2 regions of the Paenibacillus sp. FSL M8-0228 genome follow, and region 1 is predicted to be linked to the other one. Evidence: riboswitches for the same ligand, from Rfam matches in the RefSeq annotation. Region 1 holds a riboswitch; the other holds the start of a gene.
The links. A riboswitch is a leader RNA that binds a small molecule or an ion and turns the genes downstream of it on or off. The one in region 1 is predicted to bind cobalamin.
Positions count from the first base shown of each region.

Region 2: it holds a riboswitch for cobalamin, as region 1 does, so the genes downstream of both, MKY98_RS07030 (ABC transporter substrate-binding protein) here and cobJ (precorrin-3B C(17)-methyltransferase) in region 1, are expected to answer to the same signal.

Region 1 is NZ_JBBOXA010000001.1:5,423,182-5,430,810, reverse strand. Features, by position in the region: gene MKY98_RS24560 (Ger(x)C family spore germination protein) at 1-595, shown strand, start outside; gene MKY98_RS24555 (hypothetical protein) at 588-812, shown strand; gene MKY98_RS24550 (GerAB/ArcD/ProY family transporter) at 855-2,009, shown strand; gene MKY98_RS24545 (uroporphyrinogen-III synthase) at 2,111-2,962, shown strand; gene MKY98_RS24540 (LOG family protein) at 3,165-3,719, shown strand; cobalamin riboswitch at 3,777-3,962, shown strand; gene cobJ (precorrin-3B C(17)-methyltransferase) at 4,274-6,070, shown strand; gene MKY98_RS24530 (sirohydrochlorin chelatase) at 6,163-7,254, shown strand; gene cobK (precorrin-6A reductase) at 7,251-7,629, shown strand, end outside.
Region 2 is NZ_JBBOXA010000001.1:1,532,615-1,540,243, forward strand. Features, by position in the region: gene MKY98_RS07005 (Cof-type HAD-IIB family hydrolase) at 1-364, opposite strand, end outside; gene MKY98_RS07010 (lipoate--protein ligase) at 527-1,528, opposite strand; gene cobD (threonine-phosphate decarboxylase CobD) at 1,689-2,792, shown strand; gene cbiB (adenosylcobinamide-phosphate synthase CbiB) at 2,782-3,753, shown strand; gene MKY98_RS07025 (histidine phosphatase family protein) at 3,803-4,555, shown strand; cobalamin riboswitch at 4,678-4,869, shown strand; gene MKY98_RS07030 (ABC transporter substrate-binding protein) at 5,077-6,084, shown strand; gene MKY98_RS07035 (FecCD family ABC transporter permease) at 6,081-7,127, shown strand; gene MKY98_RS07040 (ABC transporter ATP-binding protein) at 7,124-7,629, shown strand, end outside.

The DNA of each region.
Region 1 (7,629 bases):
GAATGGGCCCGCTAGTCTTAAAGACAAGAAGACGAATATTCAGATCGATGGATTGGCAGTCTTTCGACAAGACAGGTTAACAGGGATTATTGATAACCATCTCAGTCGGTTTCTGCTGTTGGGTATGGAGCAAGCCAAGGAGACAGAGATATTTATCCCCCCTCCCAAGGGTAAAGGTTACATATCTGTGCATCTCATCGAAAATAGAGTCCATATCAAGCCCTTTATTCAGGGGAATGAGATTCGAATGACCGTTCATATGAACTGCAATGGGAATGTGAAGGAAAATGAGACGAATTTCGATATTTCCAACGAGGAAAATTTGAAGTGGCTGGAGCAGCAGACAGCCGAGGAAATCAAGAGGGAGCTGGGAGAGGCTGTCCACGTGATTCAGCAAAAGTATCGTTCAGACGTACTTGGTTTGGGCCGGGCTATTATTACGAGTCACCCGGATGAATGGAAACGGATTAAACCTCAATGGGAGCAACTATATCCCAAGGTGGAGATCACCATAAATCCGGTCGTGCATATTGAGAATATTGGTGCGGTCACCAAACCATTCGGGGTCAAAAAGGAGCAAATCCAGAATGAATAAAGTATTTCTGTTACCTTTGGTGCTGGCTATGCTCTTCATGTATCTGATTGACCGTAAAAATATTAACAATGCACCAGCCATCAATCGTTGGGTCTCTCGAGTATTGTATGTTATTAGCATTGGTATCTGGATTTACGGAACATCAACGAAGAGCACCGTTTATGTGGCTACATGGCTGACCCGTTTTATTGACATGTGGCTCCCCCCTACGTTGTAAATCGTGTATTGGATGCCTGCGGATAAAAGGAGGATGACCTGTATGAAACAGTTCACAACCAGACAAATCGTACTGCTGGGTGTATTGATGGAGGTCGGTATTACCCTTATACATGCTCCGGCGCAGGCAGCGGATCACGCGAATCAGCATGCCTACTGGACCTGTATAATTGCGGCTATCGTGCTATGCTTGCCGATCTGGGCGATGTTGAAACTCAAGCGTCGTTTTCCTGACCAGGATCTAATGCAGGCGATGGTGAGCTCTCATCCTGTGCTGGGACGTATGCTGCTTGCAGTCTACCTTATTTTATTCCTGATCATTTTTGCACGGGATTTGAGAATTATCACAGATTTAGTGGAGGTTGTGCTTTTGCCGCTGACTCCGATTGTGGTCACTTCTCTTATTGTGCTGTTAACTCTGGTATTTATGGCCAAAGGCGGAATAAGCACCATCGTGAATATGGCCGAGATTTTTTTGCCGATGTTGATTTTGACGCTGTTGACCATGCCGCTTTTTTTTGGGCGTAATATGGATTTTTCGATGCTTAGACCCTACTTACATCCAGAGGTAGAGGGAGTGATCAAGGGCAGCTGGCGCATGCTGGGATATATGGCCGATATCCTGATGGTTCCCTTTGTTATTTCTGGAAAGAGTTATAATGGACGTAGTGCGTGGTATGGGCATTTGCTCGGAACCGCTTTTCTGATCATGCTGGTGTTGCAGTCGGAGTTGGTTATTGGTGTTCCTATCTTGTCACGGCTGTTCTATCCATCGTATGAACTGGTGCGTCAATTGCAGCTAACGGACTTTCTGGATCGGTTCGACTTGTTCGTGGCAGCACTGACCGTACCCACCTTTCTTACGAAGATCGGAATTGATCTGTACGTTACCAGTTTGGCGGTAAAGCGTATGTTCTCCCATGCCTGGGGGAGTCTGATGGTTTGGCCCGTAGGTTTGTTAGGTTATGTCTGTTCGTTTATGCTGTTCTCCAACATCGTGCAAGTTTTTGATTTCAGCCGGGAGTGGACCGCGGTGATGATCATTTTTTTTGTACTTATGCCCTTGGTACTATGGATGTTGCTCCGACCCAAATCTAAAGGGAAAGGCGGAGATGATAAGGCATCTAACGGAGAGCGGGATAGCAGTAGTCAGCTAGAAAGCCGGCAGGGAGATAGAACAGGACACACCCACTTATAAGATTCCTGTATTCATCGAAAAAGTAATTCTTATTTGTCTTTTACCCCTCTGATTGTATACTTGGTAGAAAGAAATACGACTTCTACTAGGGAGGAAACAGAATGGCACAACGCATGGCAGGTAAGAGAGTCGCTCTTGCTGGTCCCCGTAAAGCAGACGAAATGGCGCTGCTAGTTGTGAAGATGGGAGGGGAGCCAGTACATCGTCCGGCCCAGGGCACTGTTTTTCTAGATGATATCGAGCTGCGCAACGCTGTTGTATCGTGGGTAAAGAACCCTCCGGACTGGTACATCTTCACGACAGGCATGGGGCTGGATGCCCTGTTCGATATGGCAGAGGATATGGGTGTGGCTGAGCAGATTATAGAGTTGCTGCAATCTTCCAACATTGCAGCGCGGGGCTACAAGACGGTCAATGGACTCAAAAAGCGTGGCTTTACGCCAGCAGTACGAGACGAGGACGGAAGTTTGATCGGATTGACAGGAGCTTTCGCCCCATACGATCTGAAGGGGAAGGAAGTGCTGTTGCAGCTGCATGGCGATCCAGCCCCACGGTTGGTAAAATGGCTGGACGAGCAGGGGGCAGTGACCCGCCAGGTACTTCCTTATAAGCATATCCCACCCGAGGAAGCAAAATTGCAGGCGTTACTGGAGGATGTTATCCATCGTAATGTTGATGCCGTTACATTCACGAGTGGTCCGCAAATTCGATTTTTGGCCCAATATGCCAGAGAGCAAAATCGAATTGAGGATTTACTGGAAGCTTTTCGTGAGGATGTGATTGCTGTATCCGTAGGGAAGGTGACTGCACAGTCCATTGTGGAAGAAGGGATTGATCGAGTCGTGTTTCCAACCGAAGAGCGCATGGGCGCGATGATGGTGGAGCTGGGCAAATATTTTGAACATAACGATTCGGTGCATGGCTGTGGTCTGAAGATCGTGAATGGTCATTGAAATGAGATCAAAATTATAAATGCAGTATGCTAAAAAATGAACTTATATTTCGGGATACAGAGTAAAATAAAGATAAGGGCCTACGAGGTCTTTATCTTTTTTTGTTGGACATGCATCGACAAAGATTTTTGTTATAGCGAAAATGTTTATCTAATATAATGAATAAGTTTCGATGCTACTTAGGACAGGAGCTGAGACGTTAATGAATTCTATTTGCGTATTTGCCGGGTCCAGACCTGGACATTCATCGGTATATGTTGAGGCAGCAGGCAAACTGGGAGAAGCCATGGCTCGCCATCATATCCGTCTGATCTATGGCGGCTCTAGCAGGGGGCTAATGGGAGAGGTGGCAGATGGAATGCTGGCGGGTGACGGTCAGGTCACGGGCATTATGCCCACCCTGTTATTTGATGCAGAGATCATTCATCGGGGAGTTACCGAATTTATTGAGGTAGCAAGCATGCATGAGCGTAAAGCGGCAATGAGCGAGATGGCCGATGCTTTTATTGCCCTTCCGGGTGGTTTGGGAACCTTTGAAGAGCTGTTCGAGGTACTATGCTGGGCGCAAATCGGCATTCATCGCAAGCCCATTGGGCTGCTGAATGTGAATGGATATTTTGACCCGTTAGTAGAAATGGTGCGTCATAGTGTGCAAGAGGGGTTTACCGGGAGTGAGCATCCAGCGCTACTGAGCATCTCCGCAGACCCGGACGAATTGCTACGTATGTTAAAAAATAAAGCACAGAACTTGAAATAAAGCTTTTTTCGTGCTTGCACAACTGATTGAGGCAAGGTTATGATAAGACCCATAATCAAATAGCGGACAGACAAGGTGCCTTTGCGGTTGAGCAAAGGGTAACAGGGAATCGGGTGCAAATCCCGAGCGGTCCCGCCACTGTAAGGAAGAGGATTTTTTTAATTGGTCACTCGTGAAAAATGGGGAAGACGAAAGAATCCGTTGATGCCAAGCCAGGAGACCTACCTTGATCTGTATGCACCGTTAACCTTCGCGGAGAGGATGGGTGTACGAAATCAGGAAATCAGGCACACGTTGCTTTTTCCATGTTGGCTAGAGGTTTGCGTGGATATGAACGTGCAGCAGCGTTTGAAGCGTAAACAGACAGATGGAAAACAACGGCAGGCTGGAGGAAGACAAATCGTGTCTTCTTACGCTGTTTGTTCGTCTGATGAGAGATACGTACATAGAAGCCCCATCCGGGTAGGATGGGGCTTTTTTGAGTTACAGGATGTCCAAAAATCATTGGAATAGATAGCATAGCTGCCCTGAAAAGGATGAATAGGAGGAGCTCGATGAGCCCATTAGGAAAATTGTTGGTGATTGGATTTGGACCAGGAGATATGGAACATATCACAAAACGGGCGCTGGATGCGCTGGCCGAAAGTGAGGTCATTATCGGCTACAATACCTACGTTGATTTGATCCGTCCGCTGTTGAACGGACAGGAGATTGTACGCACAGGGATGACAGAGGAAGTGAGCCGTGCGCAGGAGGCGGTTCGCCAAGCAGAGATGGGCAAGAAGGTAGCTGTCATTTCCAGTGGAGATGCGGGAGTCTATGGTATGGCAGGGCTGGTGTACGAAGTGCTGATGCAAAAAGGCTGGCGACGCGAGGACGGAGTTGAAGTAGAAGTCGTGCCGGGGATCTCGGCTATTCAGTCCTGTGCTTCACTGTTGGGGGCGCCAGTGATGCATGATGCGTGCACAATTAGTCTGAGTGATCATCTGACCCCATGGGAAACGATTGTGAAGCGCGTAGAAGCAGCGGCTTCGGCCGATTTTGTGATTGCATTATATAATCCGCGCAGTGGCCGGCGTACCCGCCAGATTGTGGAGACGCAGTCCATTTTGCTGCGTTACCGCGATCCGCAAACTCCGGTTGGGCTGGTGAAGAGTGCTTATCGTGAACGTCAGCAAGTTATTGTAACGACGCTGGAAGATATGCTGAACCACGACATCGGGATGCTGACGACTGTAATCATCGGCAATTCCTCGACGACGGTGTATGACGGCTTGATCGTGACTCCGCGCGGATATCAGCGCAAATACACGCTGGATGCGACCGAGCAGGCGCTCAAGCCGCATCAGCGTCTCCGCACGGAAGCGGAGCCGTGGTCGCTGGGAGCGCAAGAGGGTACACCGCAGGCAGGAGCAGCCCCGACTACGCCCGCTGGACCCTCCGCGAGCGGCGCTGCGGTTGCGACGCAGGCACGCCCGCAAGCGATGGCTGCTGTGCAGGCAACAACTGCTGTGCAAACCGGCACGGCCCCGGCATCGCTGGCGGCAGAGGCGCTAAGCCGCCTCGCTGTCGGCGGCAAGCTGCCTGGCGAAGCCAACGCTCGCTGGAGCGGGCAAGCGCCTACCGCCAAGAGCACCGCCGGAACGTCGGCGGTGGCCGGAGCAGGGGCCGCGGCCGGGATGGCGACAGGCGGCTTTGGCAAGCCTGCGCTATTTGAGGTGGGCGTTTCCCCGGGTGTGGGAAACAAGAAGTTCACCGCTCGTCAGATGGCGCTGCTCGCCGAGGTAGCGGGTGATGATGGCGAGCTGGAATACACGCCGGATCATCAGATCGTGCTGCGCGTGCCGTGTGCAGACCCCGAGGAACTGGTCGGGCGGCTGCGGGATGAACGATTCATTGTCATGCCGATTGGCGATGTGTTTAAGGTAAAGGCGTGCGACTTCTGCAATATGGAGAAGGATGACGCTGTGCCTGTGGCTGAGCATTTACAGGTTGTACTTGGCGGATTACAGGCACCCAAGGAAACGAGCATTGCTTTGAACGGATGCGGTATGGCCTGCTATGGAGCCGTACTGGAGGATATCGGAATCGTCTATCGCAAGGGTGGGTACGATCTCTTCCTCGGTGGCAAAAAATTCGGCCGCAATGCTCATGCCGCTCAGCCTGTAGCGGAAGGAATTCCGGGTGATCAGATTACGGACATCGTGAAGCATGTCATCGCTGAATATAAGGAAAAAGGGCATCCGAATGAGCGCTTTCATAAATTTTTTAAGCGTGTAGGTGTCGTTGCGGGGTTCCGGCATGAAGATGCACCAGTAACGGTAGAAGTGAATGCGGTTTGTGGTGATTAATGGACTGAAGGCCTGATGAACGGGATACAAGCATATATATAAAATAGGGCGTCATGCAGGCTATCCCTATTCAAGAGGAGGAAACAACAGCAGTGGATGCAATATTGTTGGTTGGACATGGAAGTCGGGACCCGGAGGGGAACCAGGAACTGCTGGAATTTACACAGGCAGTGGCAGATCGGGTACCGGATATGTGCGTGGAAACCTGTTTCTTGGAGCTGGCACGTCCCAGCATTGCTGATGGGATGCAAACTTGTGTGGAGAAAGGGGCGACGCGTGTCGTTCTTATTCCGATTATCTTGTTCGCAGCGGTACATGCCAAAATTGATATTCCGATGGCTATTGACCGGGCAAAGGCGAAATATCCGCAGGTGGAATTTGTATACGGACGTCCGATTGGTGTTCACGAGAAAATCGTCAGCATTCTGCAAAGTCGCTTGAAAGAGGCCCGGCCGGTTGCAGTTCCAGCGGGGATGAATAGCGCTGTAGAGGCATCTGTCGAAGTATCTGACGAGGAAACGGCGGTACTTGTATTAGGACGCGGAAGTAGCGATCCAGATGCGAACAGTGACTTTTTCAAAATCACCCGTATGCTGTGGGAGAAGCTTTCTTATACATGGGTAGAGAGCAGCTTTATCGGTGTGACGCAGCCTTCCTTTCCCGATGGATTGGAGCGTTGTGTACGATTGGGGGCCAAAAAGATTATCGTGCTTCCCTATTTTCTGTTCACGGGTGTGCTGATTAAACGCATCGGAGAAATGACCCAGGAATTTGCCGAGGCTCACCCTGCATTACAAGTGGAGATGGGCGGATATTTTGGTTTCCATCCTCAATTGGTTGAACTGGTGCTGGAGCGAGCTAAGGAAGGTTTGTTCGGCAAGGTTACAGCCAATTGTGATAACTGCCAGTTCCGCCTGGAGGCGCAGGAGCACCACCATCATCACCACGATCATGACCACGATCATGACCACGATCATCATCATGAACATGAACATGAACATGAACATGAACATCACCACCACCATCATGCACATGAGCACGACCATCATGATCACCATACACACAGCCACGATCACACTCATGAGCATGTCCATGCTCACAGCCATGATGACCATGATCACCATCACGAGCATTCACATACGCCATCTGTAGTGAATGGAAGCGGGCAGGTGAAGAGCTCATGATATTCATGCTATGCGGAACGAGCGATGCACGGGAATTGGCGCTGCAAATCCGTGACAATGGCTTCAACGTATTGACCTCAGTCGTAACCGAAAGCGCGGCAGCCAGCTTGTCTGAAGCGGGACTAGACGTACGTACAGGCCGAATGACAGCCGATGAAATGGCTGCAATGATTCGGGAGCTTGGAATACAGGCGGTTGTTGATGCCAGTCATCCTTTTGCAGAAGAAGCACATGCGAATGCGATGACAGCCGCTCGCGAGTCCGGGGTTCCTTATATTCGCTATGAGCGGACAGGACTTGTATATGACAATCATCCGTTGCTCCACATCGTGTCTTCCTATGAAGAAGCCGCATTAGAAGCGAAGCAACTCAAAG
Region 2 (7,629 bases), 3.9 Mb from region 1:
CTTTGATTTTCTGATTATCTTCACGTGTGTACAATTTGTCATCAATATACGTTTGTAGATGCAGATTGCGTTCCACGCAGAATTCATACAGACGACGTGCAGCCACGAGTGGAACATAACGCTCATACAGCACGTTTTCGTCCAGCAGGTTTTTAACCAAAGCTCCTTGATACGTAATGATCGGCACGTTCAAACCAGTCTGGCGAGCAATTTTGTGTGCAGAGGCATAAGCTCGTCCAGTAGCGAGGGTAACCACCACACCTTTCGCTACAGCAGCTTCTAATGCCTGTTGTGTCGCTGGTGTAACTTCTTTTTGGTCGTTAATGAGTGTATCATCAATATCAATGGCAATTAATTTATACATATCGGTATTCTCTCCTTTATCTCTATCATGGGGCAATGCTAAAATTGTATCTTATAATATTCAAAATGACAATATCGCAAGGAAAAGGGGACGGCTCCTATAAGAGCCTGTCCCCTTATAACCACTGAAGTATTGGTTTGAAACGATGGGAAAAAGTAACGGTTAGTCTTCCAAAAATACAAGTCCAACAAAATCGTCCAACTCAATATTACCAAAATAGTGCTTCAAATCGAGAGAGGATAAGGCTTGACGTACCTCACCTTCATCATAACGCTTGCCGCGCAGGATGTTTTCAATATCAGCAACGTCACCCACACCGAAGAAATCCCCATAGATTTTAATATCACGGAGGTAGCCTTCCTTAAGATCCATGCGGATATCAATAATACCGACTGGAAATTTACGTGTGTGCTTGATATTGCTCTCGGGGGATAGACCGTAGTTCCAATCCCACGATTGGTAGCGTTCTTTGGATATTTCATGGATTTTGGCCCAATCGGTATCGGTGAGCTTATATTGAGGTACTTGATCCAATTCTGATTCGAATATGAAACGCAACAGTTCCTCGCGAAATTGCTCTATGGTCATCTCACGGTCCATCAGTTCGCTGATGTTAGCTACGCGACTGCGGACAGATTTAGTGCTTTTGGATTTGAATTTTTCGGGATTGGCATGCAGTGATGCAGCCACATTGTCCAGATTCAGGTTAAACATCAATGTACCGTGGCTGAACATACGTCCGCGTGTGGCAAATTGGGCGTTTCCTGAAATTTTACGTTCTCCGACCTGCAGATCGTTGCGGCCTGTCATTTCAGCTTCTACTCCCATTTGGCGCAGAGCATCAATCACAGGTTGCGTAAATTTAAGGAAATTATGAAAGGACTCCCCGTTATCCTTGGTAATAAAACTGAAATTTAAATTACCGAGGTCATGATATACAGCACCGCCGCCGGACAGGCGACGAACGACTTGAATATTGTTATCTCTGACAAACTCGGCGTTGATTTCTTCAATGGTATTTTGATGCTTGCCTATAATAATAGAAGGCTGATTAATGTAAAACAGCAAATAGCTGTCGTCCAGCGGTAGATGCTTGAGCGCGTATTCCTCAATAGCAAGATTAATGGCTGGATCGTGTATCCCCTGGTTGTCGATGAACAGCATGTCCATTCCTCCGTATATAAACTGTGTAATTTTATGTGTGCCTCCTTCTATTGTAACCCAAGTGAGCCATGTACAAAAGCTCATTTGCATTGACGGGACGCAAAAAGCAGCCTCATAATGGAGCTAAATGATTGGAAACGGGCGGAAAGGATGAGAGGCAATGATAGAGGTTTACGGTCATGGCGGGGACAGGGAAACAGCTGCGGCGACATTTGGCGGGACTGCTGCTGATTTTGTAGATTTTAGTGCAAATATTAATCCGCTTGGTCCACCGCCTGAGGTGCTTGAGGCGCTGCAACACTCATTTGACACTGTGATTCGCTATCCAGACCCTGGGCATCGGAATTTTAAAAATATGCTCGCACGGCGACTGCATGTTCCACCGGAGTCGTTAAGTATCGGAAACGGAGCGGCTGAGAGCATGGCGCTCTTGTTATTGGGACTAGCTCCTAAGCGTGTGGGTACAGTGGAGCCGTGTTTTTCGGAATATGCCGAGCTGGCTGGCAAATTCGGAGCCGAGGTCAACCGGGTGTATGGGAAGGCCTCGCTTCAATGGAAGGCGGACGTGGAGGACATCCTTCAGCTCATGGAGCAGGTAGATGTTTTGTTCCTCGGGCAGCCGAATAATCCAAACGGTGTGCAGTATGGTGAGCAAGAGCTGTGCGAGCTGGCAGAGGCGGCTGGCACAACGGGGACCGTGCTGGTGGTGGATGAAGCATTCATTGATTTTATTCCGCTGGAACGGCGAATCTCACTGCTGCCTGTGCTGGATCGCTATCCTCATGTGATTTTGATCCGGTCAATGACCAAATTTTATGCCATTCCTGGCCTACGATTGGGTTGTGCGATTGCTCATCCGGACTATATCCGGCGAATGACGGCCAAACAGGTGACCTGGAGTGTGAATGGATTGGCGTTGCTGGCTGGCGAGGCGTGTTTGAGAAGTGGGCAAGCATATGAGCACCAAACACAGGAGCTGATTGCTGCGGAGCGCAACCGTCTGTTAACCGCCTTGGCGGAATGGGGCTGCGGTGTCGTTCCCGGTGAAGCCAATTACGTGCTGGCAAGGGCGCCGGGTACGTGGAGTGCATCGGCTATTCAGCAGGCGCTTGGACAACGCGGAGTTCTTATACGTAGCTGTGCTATGTATCCGGGACTGACGACGAGCCATTTTCGGATTGCGGTCAAGGATGCAGAAGCCAACGACAGGCTGCTATCTGTATTGGGTGAAGTGCTGGAGGAGGAACAGCGGCGTGACAGTTAGCTTGATTATCCTGGCAGCCTACCTTTTGGACAGGATGATCGGTGATCCGAGGTGGTTGCCGCATCCAGTCATCGGTATGGGACATGCCATTTCGGCATTGGAAAAATTGATTCGCCGCCAGGTCCGAAGTGACCGGGGGCTGAAACGTGCGGGTATACTGCTTCCACTCATTGTGGCGGGAGGCTCCTTTGCGCTCGCCTGGGCGCTGTTGCAATTGCTTGCCTGGATTCATCCGTGGTTATCTGTCGGCGCAGAAATAGTGCTGATTGCGACCACGATTGCTTCCAAAGGACTAAAGGATGCAGGAATGGCAGTCTACCGAGCGTTGCAGGCGGATGACCTGGCTGCGGCACGGCGGGAGCTGGGCATGATAGTCGGGCGGGATACGCAGCAACTTGATGAGCCTGAGATTGTACGCGGTACGGTTGAAACGGTCGCTGAAAATATCGTGGACGCGATTATTTCCCCGCTTTTTTATGCCTTGATCGGGGGAGCACCCTTGGCGCTGGCTTATCGTGCTGTGAATACGCTCGATTCCATGGTTGGCTACAAAAATGAAAAGTATCTGCATTTAGGCTGGGCTTCAGCACGTCTAGATGATGTGGCTAACTACATTCCAGCACGCCTGACAGCGGCAATGCTTGTGATAGCGGCGTGGATGTACAAACGAGATGCTGCAAGAAGCTGGCGCACAGTCAAGCGAGACGCTCGTCTGCACCCAAGTCCGAACAGTGGCTTCCCGGAATCGGCTGTTGCTGGTGCATTGGGGATTCGTCTTGGAGGATATAATGTGTATCATGGCGTGCGCTCCTTTCGTGCATACATGGGGGATTGGATACGACCGCTAGAGTCGAAAGATATACGGCATACGATCCAGCTGATGTTCGCCGTGTCCAGTATGTTTGTAGGATTGTGTTTGTTAGGAGCCGCAGGTTGTTTTGCCTTGGGATGGGTGCGGTGAGGGTGAGGAGTGACACACTGAATAATGATCGAGCAGGAAGTGACATTTCTTGAAACAAGATATAGCAGCAAAAAGGACAGTAGAATACGCACAAAGACCGAACTCACAGGAGGATAAGGTGCCGTATGATGCTAAAGAAGATCTGCATTGGGATATGGAGCTCGTGTTAGTTCGTCACGGCACAACCTTATGGAACAAGGAACGTCGATATCTGGGACACTCCGACTTAGGTTTGCTACCGGGGGCAGAGCAGGAATTAAAGCCTTTGCAGGAAAAATTGCAAGGTCAGTCCTTTGCTCGAATCTATTGCAGCGACTTAATGCGATGTCGCCAGACCTTGCAGATCATTGTGCCGGAATCAGAGTTGACGTCTGGGCGTTCCCTATCTACTATGCCTCCTATGATGGAACCATGTCTGCGAGAGCTTCATTTTGGCGAGTGGGATGGAAAAACGTATGACATGCTCAAGGATGTGTCGTTGTATCGGGCTTGGATTGATGAGCCGCAACGGATCACCCCACCTGGTGGAGAGTCTTGGACAGATTTTGTAAATCGTCTGCGCAAATTTCTTGACTCTCTGTATGAATGGCGTGTTGCTATGGAAGTTCAACCCATGGATTTGACTGCTACGTCGCCCTCTGTTTTGGTCGTTACGCATGGTGGCGTAATTCGTCAGCTAGCTTGCATGCTGATACCGGGCCATGATTTTTGGAGTCTGAATCCGAAGCCGGGAGAAGCATTAAGGATTCAATTGAGGCTGGCAGGACCGCACAATTACATAGCGGAAATGCTTCCTCATTAGGTTAGACACCAGCGGATAAAGAGGCTGTTTGGGTTGTAAGCCGCCTCATTTTAACCTATAATCATCAAGTAAAAGAACGGCTTGACTACCACTACATCAAATATCCAGCAGACGAGGTCGGCGCAGCGTGATGAAACTATGGTTTCCCTCCCTGCGCTGTTAAAAGGGAAGTCGGTGTGAATCCGGCGCGGTCCCGCCACTGTAAATGGAAACATGCCCGTTAGTCCTCTTTATATGTTACTAAGCATATGAAAGAATTTCAGGACATGTATTTTACCATAAGTCAGGATACCTGCCCGTCCGCCTGTCACCATAATCCTTCGAGGAAAGGATGACGTGTTCGCAGTGACTGTCCATGCGGAAAGAAGCTGCCGCCTGCGCACGATCTGCGCTAACGTGACCCCTGTGTCCTGATATGAGGATGCGGGGGTTTTTGATAGGAAAAGAAGGCTAGATTTAGAAGATATCTGATGATGTTCAAGTAACGCTCTTAACGATTTATTTATGAAGGGGTGCAAATCATGGCAGGAAAAAAAATAAAGGTGTGGACAACAGGTCTATTGGCTCTGATTTTGGCAGTTGTGCTGAGTGCATGTGGCGCTAATGGAAAAAATGCAGAAAATAAAGAGGGTCAGGCTTCTTCACAGCAGCCGGGACAGGCAGTAAACGCACAAGAGCCTCCGGGCAAAACGGTTTACCCGCTCACAGTTAAAGATGCAACAGGACAGGAATTTACATTCAAAAAAGCGCCGGATAAAATCGTTTCCGTCTCCCCGGCAGAAACCGAGGCGTTGTTCGCCATTGGGCTGGATAAGGAAATTGTCGGCGTCTCCGACTACTCTGATTACCCGGAAGCAGCTACGAAAAAGCCTAAAGTGGGCGGTATTATGAAACCGAACGAAGAGGCGATCATTGCTGCGAACCCGGAAGTCGTTTTTGCAGGGATATCACTTAGTGAACAGGCTACGACCAAGCTGCGCGACATGGGAATTATGATTTTTAAAACGGAACCGAAGACAGTGGAAGATGTCATGGCTAACATCGAATTGTATGGGAAAATCACCGATCATCAGAGAGAAGCAAGAGCGGTGACTGACAAGATGAGAGCAGATGTAGCAGAAGTAAAAGAAGGAATTAAAAATATCGGTAAAGGGCAGAAGCTGCGGGTATACGTCGAGTTTTCACCAGGCTGGACAGTGGGTAAAGGCGAGTTTATGGACGAGCTGATTACGTTGGCGGGCGGCGAAAATGTAGGTGCCACGCAGAAGGGGTGGTACCAAATCAGTGAGGAAAATATTATTGCTGCGAACCCTGACGTGATTTTGTACAGCAAAAGTGTCAAGGACGACAAAACGGGCCAGACGCTCGGTGATATCATTAAAGCTCGCAGTGGATGGGATCAAATATCGGCTGTTCGCCACAACCGGGTGTTTGCCGTGGATGATAATTTGATCAGTCGTCCGGGTCCACGCGTAACGGAAGGTCTCAAGGAAGTGGCCAAGGGCGTGTATCCTGAAATTTTCAAATGAACCGTAAACTGATCGGCTTTGGAGGGACAGGTCTTGTCCTGCTGTTGCTGACGCTGCTGCTCTGTCTTGGCATCGGCTCGGCCAAGCTTCCGGTCAGCCAAATCACGGGCATTCTGGTTAACCACCTACCGTGGTTAGGCGATACGTTTACACCGGATTGGAATACATCCTCAGAGCAGATTATTTTGAAGGTCAGATTGCCACGAGTGTTACTGGGAATGTTGGTAGGAGCAGCGCTGGCGCTGGCGGGAGCCGGATTTCAGGGTGTGCTGCGTAATCCTTTGGCTGATCCGTATACACTGGGGGTATCCTCGGGGGCTTCGGTAGGAGCGGCAGTACTGATTTATTGGGGCCTTCAATTTTCATTTGTTGGCATATGGACGCTGCCGCTAGTGGCATTTACGACCGGAATGCTTACGCTGTGGATGGTGCTGACGTTGGCACGGGAAGGTGGGAAAATTCCGACACAAAGTCTCATTTTGTCGGGTGTGGTGATGCAATCCTTTCTGGGAGCGGTTGTTTCCTTTCTGACAGCCATGTCGAAGGAGACGGTCAATGAAATATTGTACTGGACGATGGGAAGTCTTAGTCTGCGCGGTTGGTCATATACAGGAATCCTTTTACCTTATGTGGTCATAGGGCTGGTATTTCTATGGAACCGGGCACGTGTGCTGAATATTTTGGCTTTGGGTGAACGTCAGGCGGCGCACATGGGAGTTCATGTAGATGCGACGAAGCTATCTGTTCTGATTATTTCCACGCTGCTGACAGCAGCCGCTGTCTCGGTGTGTGGCGTGATTGGCTTTGTTGGACTCGTTGTACCGCATATCATTCGTCTGGTGACAGGTCCTGATTACCGTATGATTGTTCCATTATCTGCGCTCGGCGGAGCTGTTTTTATGGCTTGGGCAGATACGGCGGCTCGCACATTGTTAGCCCCCACAGAAATTCCTCTGGGCGTGATGACGGCCTTTGTTGGGGCACCGTTCTTCGCATATCTCCTGTACCGAAACAAGAAGCTGCGCAGGGGAGGACTGCTGTGACAGAACAAAGTGAATCACAGAAGGTGCGTGATCGGGCATTAGAGGTAGTGGGTCTGACACGTGCCTATGGAGAGTTCCATGCTTTAAAAAATATAAGCTGGAGCGTCGACGAAGGAACTTGGTGGGGGATTATTGGTCCGAACGGCAGTGGAAAATCGACCTTGTTGCATTTGCTTTCCGGTGTAGATCAGCCAACTTCGGGAAACGTTCATATCTATGGCAAAAAGGTCGGTAGCTACAGCAGGAAAGAGCTTTCCCGACTCATAGCCGTACTCCAACAGGAAGGGCTTCCTCCCGTGGGATACACCGTCAGGGAAGTCGTAGAAATGGGACGTTTTCCCCATCAGGACTGGCTAGGCAGGGAAAAGGGTGTTGATGTGGAGGCGATCGCGGATCGCGTGCTGGAGCGATTGGGTCTTACCACGCTGGCGGACAGAGCATTAGACCGTTTGAGTGGGGGACAGCGACAGCGTGTAGCTTTGGCAAAAGTAATGGTGCAGGA